3 regions of the Terrisporobacter hibernicus genome follow, and region 1 is predicted to be linked to each of the others. Evidence: a T-box and tRNA genes for the amino acid it is inferred to sense, from the RefSeq annotation. Region 1 holds a T-box; the other regions hold tRNA genes.
What was found. A T-box is a leader RNA that pairs with one kind of tRNA and senses whether it is charged. The one in region 1 lies ahead of alaS (alanine--tRNA ligase), so its partner is inferred to be a tRNA-Ala.

Region 1 (5,568 bases):
TTATAAACAGCTTTACCAGTTATAGCTTCAATTCTTCTAACACCAGCTGCTACTCCTCCTTCAGATAGTATTTTGAATAATCCAACTTGAGAAGTATTGTTAAGGTGAGTTCCTCCACAAAGCTCTACTGAATAATTGCCCATAGATACAACTCTTACCTCATTACCATACTTTTCGCCAAAGAGTGCCATAGCTCCTTTTTCTTTTGCATCTTTTATATTCATAATTTCGCAATTTATGTCTAATGCGTCTAAAATAGCAATATTTACTTTTTCTTCTACTAGTTTTAACTCTTCTTTTGATATTGGTTCAAAATGAGTCACGTCAAATCTTAATCTTTCTGGAGTTACTAAAGAACCAGCTTGGTTAACATGATCACCTAAAACTTCTTTTAATGCTTCATGTAACAAGTGTGTTGCAGTATGGTTTCTTGCACAATCCATTCTTATTTCCTTGTTAACTTTTGATTCTAATTTATCATTTACATTTATTTTACCTTTTTTAACAAATCCTATGTGCTTTATCGTATTGTTTGCACCTTTTTTAGTATCAACAACTTCAAATATAGCATCTTTATTTTCTAATGTCCCTATATCTCCAGCTTGTCCTCCACCTTCTGCATAGAAAGCAGTTTCATTTAGTACTACTATAGCTTTTTCACCTTCACATATAGTATTTGTAACATTATCGCCTTTAACTATAGCAGTAACATTACCACATACATTTAAGTTTTCATATCCATCAAATGTTGAAGCTATACTTTCATCTAGTGTTGATAGTGGATCTTCTTTCCAACTTTCGTCTTCCATAGCACCTCTATCAGCTCTAGCTCTTTGTCTTTGTGCTTCCATTTCTCTTTGGAATCCATCTTCATCTATTTCAAATCCTTGCTCTTCAAGAATTTCCTGAGTTAAGTCCATAGGGAATCCATAAGTATCGTATAATTTAAATGCTTTTTCTCCACTTAAAACTTTTTCGTTATTTTCTTTTAATTCATCTATATAAGAATTTAATATCTCAACACCTTGGTCTAAAGTTTCGTTGAATTTTTCTTCTTCTATTTTAATTACTTTTTTAACGTAACTTTCTTTTTCTACTATTTCTGGATATGCTTCTCCACTTACTTTTTTAACTCTGTCGAATAATATATATAAGAAATCCTCTTTAATTCCTAATAATTTACCATGACGAGCTGCTCTTCTAAGTAGTCTTCTAAGAACATATCCTCTTCCTTCATTAGAAGGTAATACACCATCAGCTATTAAGAAACTCATAGCTCTCATATGATCAGTTATTATTCTTATAGATACATCATTTTTAGAATCTTTTCCATATTTAACATTAGCTAATTCTTCTATTCCTTCAATAATATATTTTATTGTGTCTATTTCAAATATGTTGTCTACATCTTGCATTATACAAGCCATTCTTTCAAGCCCCATACCAGTATCTATGTTTTTGTTAGCTAGTTCTGGATAAGTTCCATCTTCTTGTCTATCAAACTGAGTGAAAACTAAGTTCCAAAATTCTAAATATCTATCACAATCACATCCTGGCTTACAGTCTGGACTTTCACATCCAAATTTTTCACCTCTATCAAAGTATATTTCTGAACAAGGTCCACATGGTCCAAGTCCTATCTCCCAGAAGTTATCATCTTTTCCAAGTCTAACCATTCTTTCTTCTGGCACACCAATTTCTTTAACCCAGTAATCATAAGCTTCATCATCATTTAGATATACAGTTACCCATAGTTTATCTTCTGGTATCTGTAGTTGCTTTGTTATAAATTCCCATGCCCATGTTATAGCTTCTGTTTTAAAGTAATCTCCAAATGAAAAGTTACCCATCATTTCAAAGAAAGTACCATGTCTAGCAGTTTTACCAACATTTTCTATATCACCTGTTCTTATACATTTTTGACAAGTAGACATTCTTTTACTTGGTGGCACTTCCACTCCTGAGAAATAGTTTTTAAGTGGTGCCATACCTGAGTTTATAAGTAATAAACTTTTATCATTGTTTGGTATTAAAGATGCACTTTTACCTACATAATGTCCTTTTGATTCAAAGAACTCTAAAAATCTTTTTCTAATTTCATTAGCTCCTAAGTTTTGCATTAGCTTTACCTCCTATAAATTTATATCTTTTACTTTACAAATAAAATTTCCTATTGTTTCTATTGATTAAGTAATATAATATTTTACTCAAAATTAATAAATATATTTTAATTTACTTTACTTAAAACAAATTAAAAAACCTCGCACCTATATAAAACTATATAGGGGCGAGGTATATTCGCGGTACCACCCTAATTATCATAATAAATATGATATCTTCGGAAAACCTTAGCTATAACGTAACTACCGTCAATCTATACTTAATTTCCAGATTGATACTCCAAGACTGCTTCAAATATTCTACTCTAGGAGTTCTCACCATTTCTCCTTCTCTGTGAAGACCTTAAATATTTTACTACTTCTTTTCACTGTATTTAAATTATTTGTAAAATTATATTTTCTTATAGTAATTCTACTAAATTTTCAATTTATAATCAAGTATATTATAAACTTTTATCTATAATTCCTCCTCCAACTACTTTATCTCCTTGATACATTACAACAGATTGACCTTTAGTAATAGCTCTTTGAGGCTGATCAAACACTATTCTTATTGAGTCTTTTCCGTTTTTGTATACTGTAGCTGGTGATGGTTTTGCAGAGTATCTAATTTTAGCTTCAACTCTAATTGGTTCTGTAATCTCATCTACTGTTATTAGGTTAACATCTTTTGCTATTAATTCATTATTGAATAAATCGTCATTTGAGCCTAAGATTACTTCATTAGTTTGTGGGTTTATATCAAGAACAAACATAGGTTTACCAAAAGCAATTCCTAGCCCTTTTCTTTGTCCTATTGTGTAATAAATTATTCCTTTATGTCTTCCTAAAATATTACCTTTAGTATCTACAAAGTTTCCTTCTTTAATACGTTTGTTTGAATGCCTTTTTACATAGTTTGCATAATCATTGTCTTTTACAAAACAAATTTCTTGGCTATCAGGTTTATTGTGAACGTCCATTCCCATTTCTTTCGCGATTTCTCTTACTCTATCTTTTTCATAGTCTCCAATTGGAAGCAATGTATGTTCTAGTTGTTCTTGTGTTAAATTATATAGTGCATAAGTTTGATCTTTTTTATCAGTTACTGATTTTATCAAATAATTTCTACCAGTTTCTTCGTCTTTTTCAATCTTAGCATAATGACCAGTTGCAACATAATCACAACCTAGTGCCATGGCCCTTCTATATAAGTCATCAAATTTTATATGCTTATTGCATGCTATACAAGGATTTGGTGTCCTTCCTTGTAAATATTCATCAATAAAATAATCTATTACTTTTTCTTTAAATACATCTTTAAAATTTAATACATAAAATGGGATGCCTATTTTGTCTGCAACAGCCCTTGCATCTTCTACAGCTGCCAATGAACAACATCCTCCATCATTTTCTATCAGATCATATTCTTCATCATCTTGCCATAATTTCATAGTAACGCCGATTACTTCGTATCCTTGTTTTTTTAGTAAGTATGCAGCAACAGAACTATCTACCCCACCACTCATACCTATCATTACTCTTTTGCTCATTTTCTAAATCACCTCATTCTCTATATTATATATACTTTAAAAGAATTTTAAAAGTATATTTTTAAATTCTCAAAATTTCTTGCTTCTTTGACAAAAAAAATCTTTGAGATACGTTACCCCAAAGATTTTATTTATTTTATATTAGTCTTCTTCTATATCATGGTGATGATCATGGTCATCGTCTATAACTACACCATCTAGTTCTGGTATGTGTATATTATTTTTTTGTGCATAATCTATTAATGCTGCTTTTATAGCTTGTTCTGCTAAAACTGAACAGTGCATTTTAACTGGTGGTAAACCATCTAGTGCTTCAGCAACAGCCTTATTAGTAATTTCTAAAGCTTCATGTATATTTTTACCTTTTACCATTTCTGTAGCCATTGATGAAGAAGCTATAGCTGAACCACATCCAAATGTTTGGAATTTAACATCCTTTATTATTTCATCTTCTATATCAAGGAATATTTTCATTATATCCCCACATTTAGCATTTCCAACTTCACCTATTCCACTTGCATCTTCTATTTGTCCAACATTTCTTGGGTTTAAGAAATGATCCATTACTTTATCACTATATTGCATAATCGTTTCCTCCTAATATTTTCATATATATATATCTATCTATTCTAATTTATTATTTATTTTGTTCTTTTAAATATGTTTGATATAAAGGCGATAATCCTCTAAGTCTTTCTATTACTTTTGGAAGATGTTCTAATATATAATCTATATCATCTTCAGTAGTAAAATCTCCAACAGTAAGTCTTAAAGAACCATGTGCCCATTCATGAGTTAATCCTATGGCCATTAATACATGAGATGGATCTAGAGAACCTGATGTACAAGCAGAACCACTTGAACCAGCTATTCCTACTTGATCTAATAACAGTAATATTCCTTCACCTTCTATAAATTCAAATGAGAAGTTTGCATTACCTGGTAACCTATCAGTTCTGTGTCCATTTAATCTTGTATAAGGTATTCTTTCTAATACACCTTCTATTAATTTTTCTCTAAGTCTTGTTAATTCTGATACATGATGTTCCATATTTTCTTTAGCAATTTCTGCTGCTTTTCCATACCCTACTATTGAAGGTATATTTTCAGTTCCAGCTCTTTTTCTTTTTTCTTGAGCTCCACCATGTATAAGATTGTGTATTCTTACACCTTTTTTCATATATAAAGAACCAATACCTTTTGGTCCATATATTTTATGAGAAGACATACTCATTAAGTCAACATCTATATCTTTAACATCTACTGGTATATTACCAGCTGCTTGAACTGCATCTGTATGCATCAAAGCACCATGTTCGTGAGCTATTTTAGCTATTTCTTTTATAGGTTGTATCGTTCCTATTTCATTATTTGCATACATTATACTTACAAGTATAGTAGTATCTTTTATTTCTCTTTTTAATTGTTCTAAATCTACTTTTCCATTTTCATCAACATCTAAATAAGTAACTTCAAATCCATGTACTTTTTGTAAATATTCACAAGTATGAAGTATAGCATGATGTTCTATTTTACTTGTTATTATATGATTTCCTTTATCTCTTCTTGCAAAAGCAGTTCCTTCTAAAGCCCAGTTATCACTTTCACTTCCACCATTTGTGAAATATATTTCACTTGGATCTGCATTAATAAGTGATGCTACTTGTTTTCTAGATTTATCTAAAGCCGTTTTTGCTTCTCTTCCAAATAAGTGGAAACTTGACGCATTCCCAAAGTAATCAGTTAAATATGGCATCATTTCGTCTAATACTTCTTTTTTTACTGGAGTAGTAGCTGAATAATCCATGTATAGTCTTCTTTTTTCCATCATAAATTCATCTCCTATTTTTTATTATTCATTAACTCTGTTATATCAAATTCTTTTATGTTATTTTTCTTATTGTAGTCATCAACCA
Region 2 (5,568 bases), 1.1 Mb from region 1:
TTAGTACTTTCAAAACTGCTAACATTTAATGTTTCCATTATTTTTTTTGGTCAAGTCCTCGACCTATTAGTATCAGTAAGCTACATATGTTACCACACTTCCACCTCTGACCTATCAACCATGTAGTCTTCATGGGGTCTTAACCTTACGGTGGGAAATCTTATCTCGAAGTAGGCTTCGCGCTTAGATGCTTTCAGCGCTTATCCTTTCCGTACTTAGCTACCCAGCTATGCCCTTGGCAGAACAACTGGTACACCAGCGGTACGTCCATCCCGGTCCTCTCGTACTAAGGACAGGTCTCCTCAAATTTCCTACGCCTGCGACGGATAGGGACCGAACTGTCTCACGACGTTCTGAACCCAGCTCGCGTACCACTTTAATGGGCGAACAGCCCAACCCTTGGGACCTACTACAGCCCCAGGATGTGATGAGCCGACATCGAGGTGCCAAACCTCCCCGTCGATGTGGACTCTTGGGGGAGATCAGCCTGTTATCCCCAGGGTAGCTTTTATCCGTTGAGCGATGGCCCTTCCATGCGGTACCACCGGATCACTAAGTCCGACTTTCGTCCTTGCTCGACCTGTATGTCTTGCAATCAAGCTCTCTTCTGCCTTTACACTCTACGTACGATTTCCGACCGTACTGAGAGAACCTTTGAGCGCCTCCGTTACTCTTTAGGAGGCGACCGCCCCAGTCAAACTGTCCACCTGACAGTGTCCCACTACCTGATTCAAGGCAGCTGGTTAGAATCCCAGTACTACAAGGGTGGTATCCCAAGGATGGCTCCACACAGACTGACGTCCATGCTTCATAGCCTCCCACCTATCCTGTACATGTAGCACCGAGACTCAATGTCAAGCTACAGTAAAGCTCCATGGGGTCTTTCCGTCCTGTCGCAGGTAACCGGCATCTTCACCGGTATTACAATTTCACCCAGTCTGTTGTTGAGACAGTGCCCAAATCGTTACGCCTTTCGTGCGGGTCGGAACTTACCCGACAAGGAATTTCGCTACCTTAGGACCGTTATAGTTACGGCCGCCGTTTACTGGGGCTTAAGTTCACTGCTTCGGTTACCCTAACAGATCCCCTTAACCTTCCAGCACCGGGCAGGCGTCAGCTCCTATACATCGTCTTGCGACTTAGCAGAAACCTATGTTTTTGGTAAACAGTCGCTTGGGCCTATTCTCTGCGGCCATGTTTCCATGGCACCCCTTCTCCCTAAGTTACGGGGTCATTTTGCCGAGTTCCTTAACAACAGTTCTCTGGCTGGCCTTAGGATACTCTCCTCACCCACCTGTGTCGGTTTGCGGTACAGGCACCTTTAACCTCGATAGAGACTTTTCTCGACAGTGTGAAATCAGCTACTTCGCTACTAAATTTCGCTCCGCATCGTACCCCAGCATTATTCAGGCGGATTTGCCTACCTGAACTGCCTCAATACTTGCCCGCACATAACCAACAGTGCGGTTAGCTTATCCTACTGTGTCATCCCATTTCTCAAACGGTTATTGGTGGTACAGGAATATCAACCTGTTGTCCATCACCTACGCCTTTCGGCCTCGGCTTAGGTCCTGACTAACCCAGGGCGGACGAACCTTCCCCTGGAAACCTTGGGTTTACGGCCTGTGGGATTCTCACCCACATCTCGCTACTCATGCCAACATTCTCACTTCTATACAGTCCACATCTCCTTACGGTAATGCTTCAATCCGTATAGAAAGCTCTCCTACCCATCATAAATGATGCCGTAGCTTCGGTAGTACGTTTTAGCCCCGGAAATTTTCGGCGCAGGATCACTCGACCAGTGAGCTATTACGCACTCTTTAAATGAGTGGCTGCTTCTAAGCCAACATCCTGGTTGTCTGTGCAATCCCACATCCTTTACCACTTAACGTACATTTAGGGACCTTAGCTGACGATCTGGGCTGTTGCCCTTTTGACTATGAATCTTATCACCCACAGTCTGACTCCCAAGCATAAGAATACGGTATTCGGAGTTTGATAGTCTTCGGTAAGTGCAATACCCCTAGGACATTCAGTGCTCTACCCCGTTTCTCTAAATCTTGAGGCTAGCCCTAAAGCTATTTCGGAGAGAACCAGCTATCTCCGGGCTCGATTGGAATTTCACCGCTATCCACAGGTCATCCCCGAGCTTTTCAACGCTCGTGGGTTCGGTCCTCCACGAAATTTTACTTTCGCTTCAACCTGCCCATGGATAGGTCGCCCGGTTTCGGGTCTACGTCAACTAACTATACGCCCAGTTAAGACTCGCTTTCGCTGCGGCTCCACACCTTAAGTGCTTAACCTTGCTAGGTAACGTAACTCGTTGGCCCGTTCTACAAAAAGTACGCAGTCACACAAATAATGTGCTCCTACAGCTTGTAAGTGTAGGGTTTCAGGTTCTATTTCACTCCCCTCCCGGGGTTCTTTTCACCTTTCCCTCACGGTACTATACGCTATCGGTCACTAGGTAGTATTTAGGCTTGGAGGATGGTCCCTCCTGCTTCCCACAGGGTTTCACGTGTCCCGTGGTACTCTGGATCATATCTAGAGTCTTATTCTTTAAACTACGTGGCTTTTACACTTTATAGCGGAGCTTTCCAACTCTCTTCGTCTTGAATAAGTGATTCTGTTATGATATGTCCGCAACCCCAGTGAAGAAAACTTCACTGGTTTGGCCTGTTCCGCGTTCGCTCGCCGCTACTTACGGAATCGAATTTCTTTCTCTTCCTCCGGGTACTTAGATGTTTCAGTTCCCCGGGTTCCCCTCGCATAGCTATGTATTCACTATACGATACTTAGACATTACTCTAAGTGAGTTTCCTCATTCGGAAATCTTGGGATCACAGTTTACGTGCAACTCCCCCAAGCTTATCGCAGCTTATCGCGTCCTTCATCAGCTCCTAGTGCCAAGGCATTCGCCCTACACCCTTAATAACTTGACCAGTTATTAATTCTTGATATTTTTAAAAGTTATCTTCTTTATATGATACATTTTTTAAGAAGTTTATCTTCTTCTTTATATAATGTCATATCACTAAATGTTATGCAGTTTTCAAAGTACTAGGTACTTAACAAGTAAGTACAAATGGTGGAGATAAACGGGATCGAACCGTTGACCCCCTGCGTGCAAGGCAGGTGCTCTCCCAGCTGAGCTATACCCCCATATGTTTTTTCAACAAAATATATTATAATCACTTTGTCGAATTTCGTCAATATTTTTTTGTAAGAGTTAAAGAACCCTCAAAATTAAACAGTAGGTTAATTCTCCCTAGAAAGGAGGTGATCCAGCCGCACCTTCCGATACGGCTACCTTGTTACGACTTCACCCCAGTTATTGATTTCACCTTCGACACTCGCTTCCCAAAAGGGTTAGCTAAGTGGCTTCGGGCGCCCCCAACTTCCGTGGTGTGACGGGCGGTGTGTACAAGACCCGGGAACGCATTCACCGCAGCATTCTGATCTGCGATTACTAGTAACTCCAGCTTCATGTAGGCGAGTTTCAGCCTACAATCCGAACTGAGAATGGCTTTAAGGGATTAGCTCGGCCTCACGACTTGGCTGCCCTCTGTACCACCCATTGTAGCACGTGTGTAGCCCTAAGCATAAGGGGCATGATGATTTGACGTCATCCCCACCTTCCTCCAGGTTATCCCTGGCAGTCCCTCTAGAGTGCCCAACTTAATGCTGGCAACTAAAGGCAAGGGTTGCGCTCGTTGCGGGACTTAACCCAACATCTCACGACACGAGCTGACGACAACCATGCACCACCTGTCACTTCTGTCCCCGAAGGAAAAATGCGATTAGGCATCGGTCAAAAGGATGTCAAGCTTAGGTAAGGTTCTTCGCGTTGCTTCGAATTAAACCACATGCTCCGCTACTTGTGCGGGTCCCCGTCAATTCCTTTGAGTTTCACTCTTGCGAGCGTACTCCCCAGGCGGAGTACTTAATGCGTTAGCTGCGGCACCGAGGGGTAACCCCGACACCTAGTACTCATCGTTTACGGCGTGGACTACCAGGGTATCTAATCCTGTTTGCTCCCCACGCTTTCGTGCCTCAGTGTCAGTTACAGTCCAGAAAGCCGCCTTCGCTACTGGTGTTCCTCCTAATATCTACGCATTTCACCGCTACACTAGGAATTCCACTTTCCTCTCCTGCACTCAAGTTTTCCAGTTTCAAGAGCTTACTACGGTTGAGCCGTAGCCTTTCACTCCTGACTTAAAAACCACCTACGCACCCTTTACGCCCAGTAAATCCGGATAACGCTAGCCCCTACGTATTACCGCGGCTGCTGGCACGTAGTTAGCCGGGGCTTCCTCCTCAAGTACCGTCATTATCTTCCTTGAGGACAGAGTTTTACGACCCGAAGGCCTTCATCACTCACGCGGCGTTGCTGCATCAGGCTTTCGCCCATTGTGCAATATTCCCCACTGCTGCCTCCCGTAGGAGTTTGGACCGTGTCTCAGTTCCAATGTGGCCGATCACCCTCTCAGGTCGGCTACTGATCGTCGCCTTGGTAAGCCATTACCTTACCAACTAGCTAATCAGACGCGGGTCCATCTCATACCGCCGGAGCTTTGATAAGAAATCCATGTGAATCTCTTATATTATCCTGTATTAGCATACCTTTCGGTATGTTATCCATGTGTATGAGGCAGGTTACCCACGCGTTACTCACCCGTCCGCCGCTCTTTACCGAAGTAAATCGCTCGACTTGCATGTGTTAGGCACGCCGCCAGCGTTCATCCTGAGCCAGGATCAAACTCTCATAAAAAAGTTGTCCATTGCTCAGACTAATCATTATCTGAATATCTGGCTTGGTTTGTTTGTTGTTTCAGTTTAATTCTTTAAGAATTAATTTATTGTTAACCTACTGTTTAATTTTCAAAGTTCTTTGTGGTGCCCAGAGGCGGAATCGAACCACCGACACGGGGATTTTCAGTCCCCTGCTCTACCGACTGAGCTATCTGGGCAAATGGTGGGCCTAGCTGGACTCGAACCAGCGACCTCACGCTTATCAGGCGTGCGCTCTAACCACCTGAGCTATAGGCCCTAATTTTGGTCGAGGTGAAGGGACTCGAACCCCCGGCCCCATGGTCCCAAACCAAGTGCGCTACCAAACTGCGCTACACCTCGAAGTATAAATTAGTAAAATACTTTTTAAAATTTTTCTGGCAGGGGTGGAGGGACTCGAACCCCCGGCGCACGGTTTTGGAGACCGACGCTCTACCAACTGAGCTACACCCCTATATTAAATATGGTGGACCATCAGGGACTCGAACCCCAGACCTACCGGTTATGAGCCGGGCGCTCTAACCAACTGAGCTAATGGTCCATATTATTCTGGTCGAGGTGAAGGGACTCGAACCCCCGGCCCCATGGTCCCAAACCAAGTGCGCTACCAAACTGCGCTACACCTCGTAAAAACTGGCGGAGAAGGAGGGATTCGAACCCTCGCACCGGTTTAATCCAGCCTAATCCCTTAGCAGGGGATCCTCTTGAGCCACTTGAGTACTTCTCCATGTTTTTGGCGGAGAGGGTGGGATTCGAACCCACGGTGCCGTTAAG
Region 3 (5,568 bases), 1.1 Mb from region 1:
CCAGATATTCAGATAATGATTAGTCTGAGCAATGGACAACTTTTTTATGAGAGTTTGATCCTGGCTCAGGATGAACGCTGGCGGCGTGCCTAACACATGCAAGTCGAGCGATTTACTTCGGTAAAGAGCGGCGGACGGGTGAGTAACGCGTGGGTAACCTGCCTCATACACATGGATAACATACCGAAAGGTATGCTAATACAGGATAATATAAGAGATTCACATGGATTTTTTATCAAAGCTCCGGCGGTATGAGATGGACCCGCGTCTGATTAGCTAGTTGGTAAGGTAATGGCTTACCAAGGCGACGATCAGTAGCCGACCTGAGAGGGTGATCGGCCACATTGGAACTGAGACACGGTCCAAACTCCTACGGGAGGCAGCAGTGGGGAATATTGCACAATGGGCGAAAGCCTGATGCAGCAACGCCGCGTGAGTGATGAAGGCCTTCGGGTCGTAAAACTCTGTCCTCAAGGAAGATAATGACGGTACTTGAGGAGGAAGCCCCGGCTAACTACGTGCCAGCAGCCGCGGTAATACGTAGGGGGCTAGCGTTATCCGGATTTACTGGGCGTAAAGGGTGCGTAGGTGGTTTTTTAAGTCAGGAGTGAAAGGCTACGGCTCAACCGTAGTAAGCTCTTGAAACTGGAAAACTTGAGTACAGGAGAGGAAAGTGGAATTCCTAGTGTAGCGGTGAAATGCGTAGATATTAGGAGGAACACCAGTAGCGAAGGCGGCTTTCTGGACTGTAACTGACACTGAGGCACGAAAGCGTGGGGAGCAAACAGGATTAGATACCCTGGTAGTCCACGCCGTAAACGATGAGTACTAGGTGTCGGGGGTTACCCCCCTCGGTGCCGCAGCTAACGCATTAAGTACTCCGCCTGGGGAGTACGCTCGCAAGAGTGAAACTCAAAGGAATTGACGGGGACCCGCACAAGTAGCGGAGCATGTGGTTTAATTCGAAGCAACGCGAAGAACCTTACCTAAGCTTGACATCCTTTTGACCGATGCCTAATCGCATTTTTCCCTTCGGGGACAGAAGTGACAGGTGGTGCATGGTTGTCGTCAGCTCGTGTCGTGAGATGTTGGGTTAAGTCCCGCAACGAGCGCAACCCTTGCCTTTAGTTGCCAGCATTAAGTTGGGCACTCTAGAGGGACTGCCAGGGATAACCTGGAGGAAGGTGGGGATGACGTCAAATCATCATGCCCCTTATGCTTAGGGCTACACACGTGCTACAATGGGTGGTACAGAGGGCAGCCAAGTCGTGAGGCCGAGCTAATCCCTTAAAGCCATTCTCAGTTCGGATTGTAGGCTGAAACTCGCCTACATGAAGCTGGAGTTACTAGTAATCGCAGATCAGAATGCTGCGGTGAATGCGTTCCCGGGTCTTGTACACACCGCCCGTCACACCACGGAAGTTGGGGGCGCCCGAAGCCACTTAGCTAACCCTTTTGGGAAGCGAGTGTCGAAGGTGAAATCAATAACTGGGGTGAAGTCGTAACAAGGTAGCCGTATCGGAAGGTGCGGCTGGATCACCTCCTTTCTAGGGAGAATTAACCTACTGTTTAATTTTGAGGGTTCTTTAACTCTTACAAAAAAATATTGACGAAATTCGACAAAGTGATTATAATATATTTTGTTGAAAAAACATATGGGGGTATAGCTCAGCTGGGAGAGCACCTGCCTTGCACGCAGGGGGTCAACGGTTCGATCCCGTTTATCTCCACCATTTGTACTTACTTGTTAAGTACCTAGTACTTTGAAAACTGCATAACATTTAGTGATATGACATTATATAAAGAAGAAGATAAACTTCTTAAAAAATATATCATATAAAGAAGATAACTTTTAAAAATATCAAGAATTAATAACTGGTCAAGTTATTAAGGGTGTAGGGCGAATGCCTTGGCACTAGGAGCCGATGAAGGACGCGATAAGCTGCGATAAGCTTGGGGGAGTTGCACGTAAACTGTGATCCCAAGATTTCCGAATGAGGAAACTCACTTAGAGTAATGTCTAAGTATCGTATAGTGAATACATAGCTATGCGAGGGGAACCCGGGGAACTGAAACATCTAAGTACCCGGAGGAAGAGAAAGAAATTCGATTCCGTAAGTAGCGGCGAGCGAACGCGGAACAGGCCAAACCAGTGAAGTTTTCTTCACTGGGGTTGCGGACATATCATAACAGAATCACTTATTCAAGACGAAGAGAGTTGGAAAGCTCCGCTATAAAATGTAAAAGCCACGTAGTTTAAAGAATAAGACTCTAGATATGATCCAGAGTACCACGGGACACGTGAAACCCTGTGGGAAGCAGGAGGGACCATCCTCCAAGCCTAAATACTACCTAGTGACCGATAGCGTATAGTACCGTGAGGGAAAGGTGAAAAGAACCCCGGGAGGGGAGTGAAATAGAACCTGAAACCCTACACTTACAAGCTGTAGGAGCACATTATTTGTGTGACTGCGTACTTTTTGTAGAACGGGCCAACGAGTTACGTTACCTAGCAAGGTTAAGCACTTAAGGTGTGGAGCCGCAGCGAAAGCGAGTCTTAACTGGGCGTATAGTTAGTTGACGTAGACCCGAAACCGGGCGACCTATCCATGGGCAGGTTGAAGCGAAAGTAAAATTTCGTGGAGGACCGAACCCACGAGCGTTGAAAAGCTCGGGGATGACCTGTGGATAGCGGTGAAATTCCAATCGAGCCCGGAGATAGCTGGTTCTCTCCGAAATAGCTTTAGGGCTAGCCTCAAGATTTAGAGAAACGGGGGTAGAGCACTGAATGTCCTAGGGGGTATTGCACTTACCGAAGACTATCAAACTCCGAATACCGTATTCTTATGCTTGGGAGTCAGACTGTGGGTGATAAGATTCATAGTCAAAAGGGCAACAGCCCAGATCGTCAGCTAAGGTCCCTAAATGTACGTTAAGTGGTAAAGGATGTGGGATTGCACAGACAACCAGGATGTTGGCTTAGAAGCAGCCACTCATTTAAAGAGTGCGTAATAGCTCACTGGTCGAGTGATCCTGCGCCGAAAATTTCCGGGGCTAAAACGTACTACCGAAGCTACGGCATCATTTATGATGGGTAGGAGAGCTTTCTATACGGATTGAAGCATTACCGTAAGGAGATGTGGACTGTATAGAAGTGAGAATGTTGGCATGAGTAGCGAGATGTGGGTGAGAATCCCACAGGCCGTAAACCCAAGGTTTCCAGGGGAAGGTTCGTCCGCCCTGGGTTAGTCAGGACCTAAGCCGAGGCCGAAAGGCGTAGGTGATGGACAACAGGTTGATATTCCTGTACCACCAATAACCGTTTGAGAAATGGGATGACACAGTAGGATAAGCTAACCGCACTGTTGGTTATGTGCGGGCAAGTATTGAGGCAGTTCAGGTAGGCAAATCCGCCTGAATAATGCTGGGGTACGATGCGGAGCGAAATTTAGTAGCGAAGTAGCTGATTTCACACTGTCGAGAAAAGTCTCTATCGAGGTTAAAGGTGCCTGTACCGCAAACCGACACAGGTGGGTGAGGAGAGTATCCTAAGGCCAGCCAGAGAACTGTTGTTAAGGAACTCGGCAAAATGACCCCGTAACTTAGGGAGAAGGGGTGCCATGGAAACATGGCCGCAGAGAATAGGCCCAAGCGACTGTTTACCAAAAACATAGGTTTCTGCTAAGTCGCAAGACGATGTATAGGAGCTGACGCCTGCCCGGTGCTGGAAGGTTAAGGGGATCTGTTAGGGTAACCGAAGCAGTGAACTTAAGCCCCAGTAAACGGCGGCCGTAACTATAACGGTCCTAAGGTAGCGAAATTCCTTGTCGGGTAAGTTCCGACCCGCACGAAAGGCGTAACGATTTGGGCACTGTCTCAACAACAGACTGGGTGAAATTGTAATACCGGTGAAGATGCCGGTTACCTGCGACAGGACGGAAAGACCCCATGGAGCTTTACTGTAGCTTGACATTGAGTCTCGGTGCTACATGTACAGGATAGGTGGGAGGCTATGAAGCATGGACGTCAGTCTGTGTGGAGTCATCCTTGGGATACCACCCTTGTAGTACTGGGATTCTAACCAGCTGCCTTGAATCAGGTAGTGGGACACTGTCAGGTGGACAGTTTGACTGGGGCGGTCGCCTCCTAAAGAGTAACGGAGGCGCTCAAAGGTTCTCTCAGTACGGTCGGAAATCGTACGTAGAGTGTAAAGGCAGAAGAGAGCTTGATTGCAAGACATACAGGTCGAGCAAGGACGAAAGTCGGACTTAGTGATCCGGTGGTACCGCATGGAAGGGCCATCGCTCAACGGATAAAAGCTACCCTGGGGATAACAGGCTGATCTCCCCCAAGAGTCCACATCGACGGGGAGGTTTGGCACCTCGATGTCGGCTCATCACATCCTGGGGCTGTAGTAGGTCCCAAGGGTTGGGCTGTTCGCCCATTAAAGTGGTACGCGAGCTGGGTTCAGAACGTCGTGAGACAGTTCGGTCCCTATCCGTCGCAGGCGTAGGAAATTTGAGGAGACCTGTCCTTAGTACGAGAGGACCGGGATGGACGTACCGCTGGTGTACCAGTTGTTCTGCCAAGGGCATAGCTGGGTAGCTAAGTACGGAAAGGATAAGCGCTGAAAGCATCTAAGCGCGAAGCCTACTTCGAGATAAGATTTCCCACCGTAAGGTTAAGACCCCATGAAGACTACATGGTTGATAGGTCAGAGGTGGAAGTGTGGTAACATATGTAGCTTACTGATACTAATAGGTCGAGGACTTGACCAAAAAAAATAATGGAAACATTAAATGTTAGCAGTTTTGAAAGTACTAACAAAAGTTAATACTTAAAACACTTTGAGCAACGGATTTTTCTGAAGCGAAAGCAAAGAAATATCGTTGGCGATATGAGTGTAATGAATTTTATGTGGTTATTATAGCAAAGAGGATACACCTGTTCCCATTCCGAACACAGAAGTTAAGCTCTTGAGCGGCGATGGTACTTGGGGGGCGACCCCCTGGGAGAGTAGCACGTAGCCACGTAATTTTTTTGTTTAGGAATATAAGCCATGTAAAAACCTAACTAAAGAAGCCATGTAAATTAATTTTACATGGCTTTTTCGTTTGTATATAATTTTAATTCATTATTTCTAAAATGAAATTTTCTAATCTACTTAATCCTTCTAAAAATTCTTTTTCTGAGCAAGCGTAAGATATACGCACATATTCATCAATTCCAAAAGCTTTTCCAGGAACTATGGCTACGTTGTATCTAGATAGGAATTCATCACAAAATTCAATGGAAAAACTTTCATTATATTTATATTTTTGAGCGACTTGAGATAAATCTATAAATACATAGAATGCTCCATTTGGATAAACATAATCTACATAGTTCATAGTATCCAATTTGGAAGTAATTAAATCTCTTCTAGTTTTGTATGTATTTACCATATTATCTATATCGTTTTTACAATACTTTAATGCTCCGTATCCTATATACTGGGCTGTTAAAGATGGATGAGAAATTAAGTGACCTTGTATTGAACTAATTCCTTTAGCTATTTCTTTATTTGAT

Region 2: it has a tRNA-Ala gene. The T-box ahead of alaS (alanine--tRNA ligase) is inferred to sense a tRNA for this amino acid. The anticodon was not compared.
Region 3: it has a tRNA-Ala gene. The T-box ahead of alaS (alanine--tRNA ligase) is inferred to sense a tRNA for this amino acid. The anticodon was not compared.

What each region holds. Positions count from the first base shown of each region.
Region 1 covers NZ_CP081135.1:3,108,343-3,113,910, reverse strand. Annotated here, with positions in the region: gene alaS (alanine--tRNA ligase) at 1-2,120, opposite strand, end outside; T-box leader at 2,281-2,498, opposite strand; gene mnmA (tRNA 2-thiouridine(34) synthase MnmA) at 2,564-3,652, opposite strand; gene nifU (Fe-S cluster assembly scaffold protein NifU) at 3,794-4,237, opposite strand; gene nifS (cysteine desulfurase NifS) at 4,290-5,480, opposite strand; gene JW646_RS15015 (RrF2 family transcriptional regulator) at 5,495-5,568, opposite strand, start outside.
Region 2 covers NZ_CP081135.1:1,991,027-1,996,594, reverse strand. Annotated here, with positions in the region: rRNA gene JW646_RS09965 (23S ribosomal RNA) at 47-2,945, opposite strand; tRNA gene JW646_RS09960 (tRNA-Ala) at 3,090-3,165, opposite strand; rRNA gene JW646_RS09955 (16S ribosomal RNA) at 3,276-4,774, opposite strand; tRNA gene JW646_RS09950 (tRNA-Phe) at 4,898-4,973, opposite strand; tRNA gene JW646_RS09945 (tRNA-Ile) at 4,977-5,053, opposite strand; tRNA gene JW646_RS09940 (tRNA-Pro) at 5,060-5,136, opposite strand; tRNA gene JW646_RS09935 (tRNA-Trp) at 5,173-5,248, opposite strand; tRNA gene JW646_RS09930 (tRNA-Ile) at 5,259-5,335, opposite strand; tRNA gene JW646_RS09925 (tRNA-Pro) at 5,345-5,421, opposite strand; tRNA gene JW646_RS09920 (tRNA-Ser) at 5,429-5,521, opposite strand; tRNA gene JW646_RS09915 (tRNA-Ser) at 5,529-5,568, opposite strand, start outside.
Region 3 covers NZ_CP081135.1:1,975,147-1,980,714, forward strand. Annotated here, with positions in the region: rRNA gene JW646_RS09815 (16S ribosomal RNA) at 43-1,547, shown strand; tRNA gene JW646_RS09820 (tRNA-Ala) at 1,658-1,733, shown strand; rRNA gene JW646_RS09825 (23S ribosomal RNA) at 1,878-4,778, shown strand; rRNA gene rrf (5S ribosomal RNA) at 4,917-5,033, shown strand; gene JW646_RS09835 (pyridoxal phosphate-dependent aminotransferase) at 5,127-5,568, opposite strand, start outside.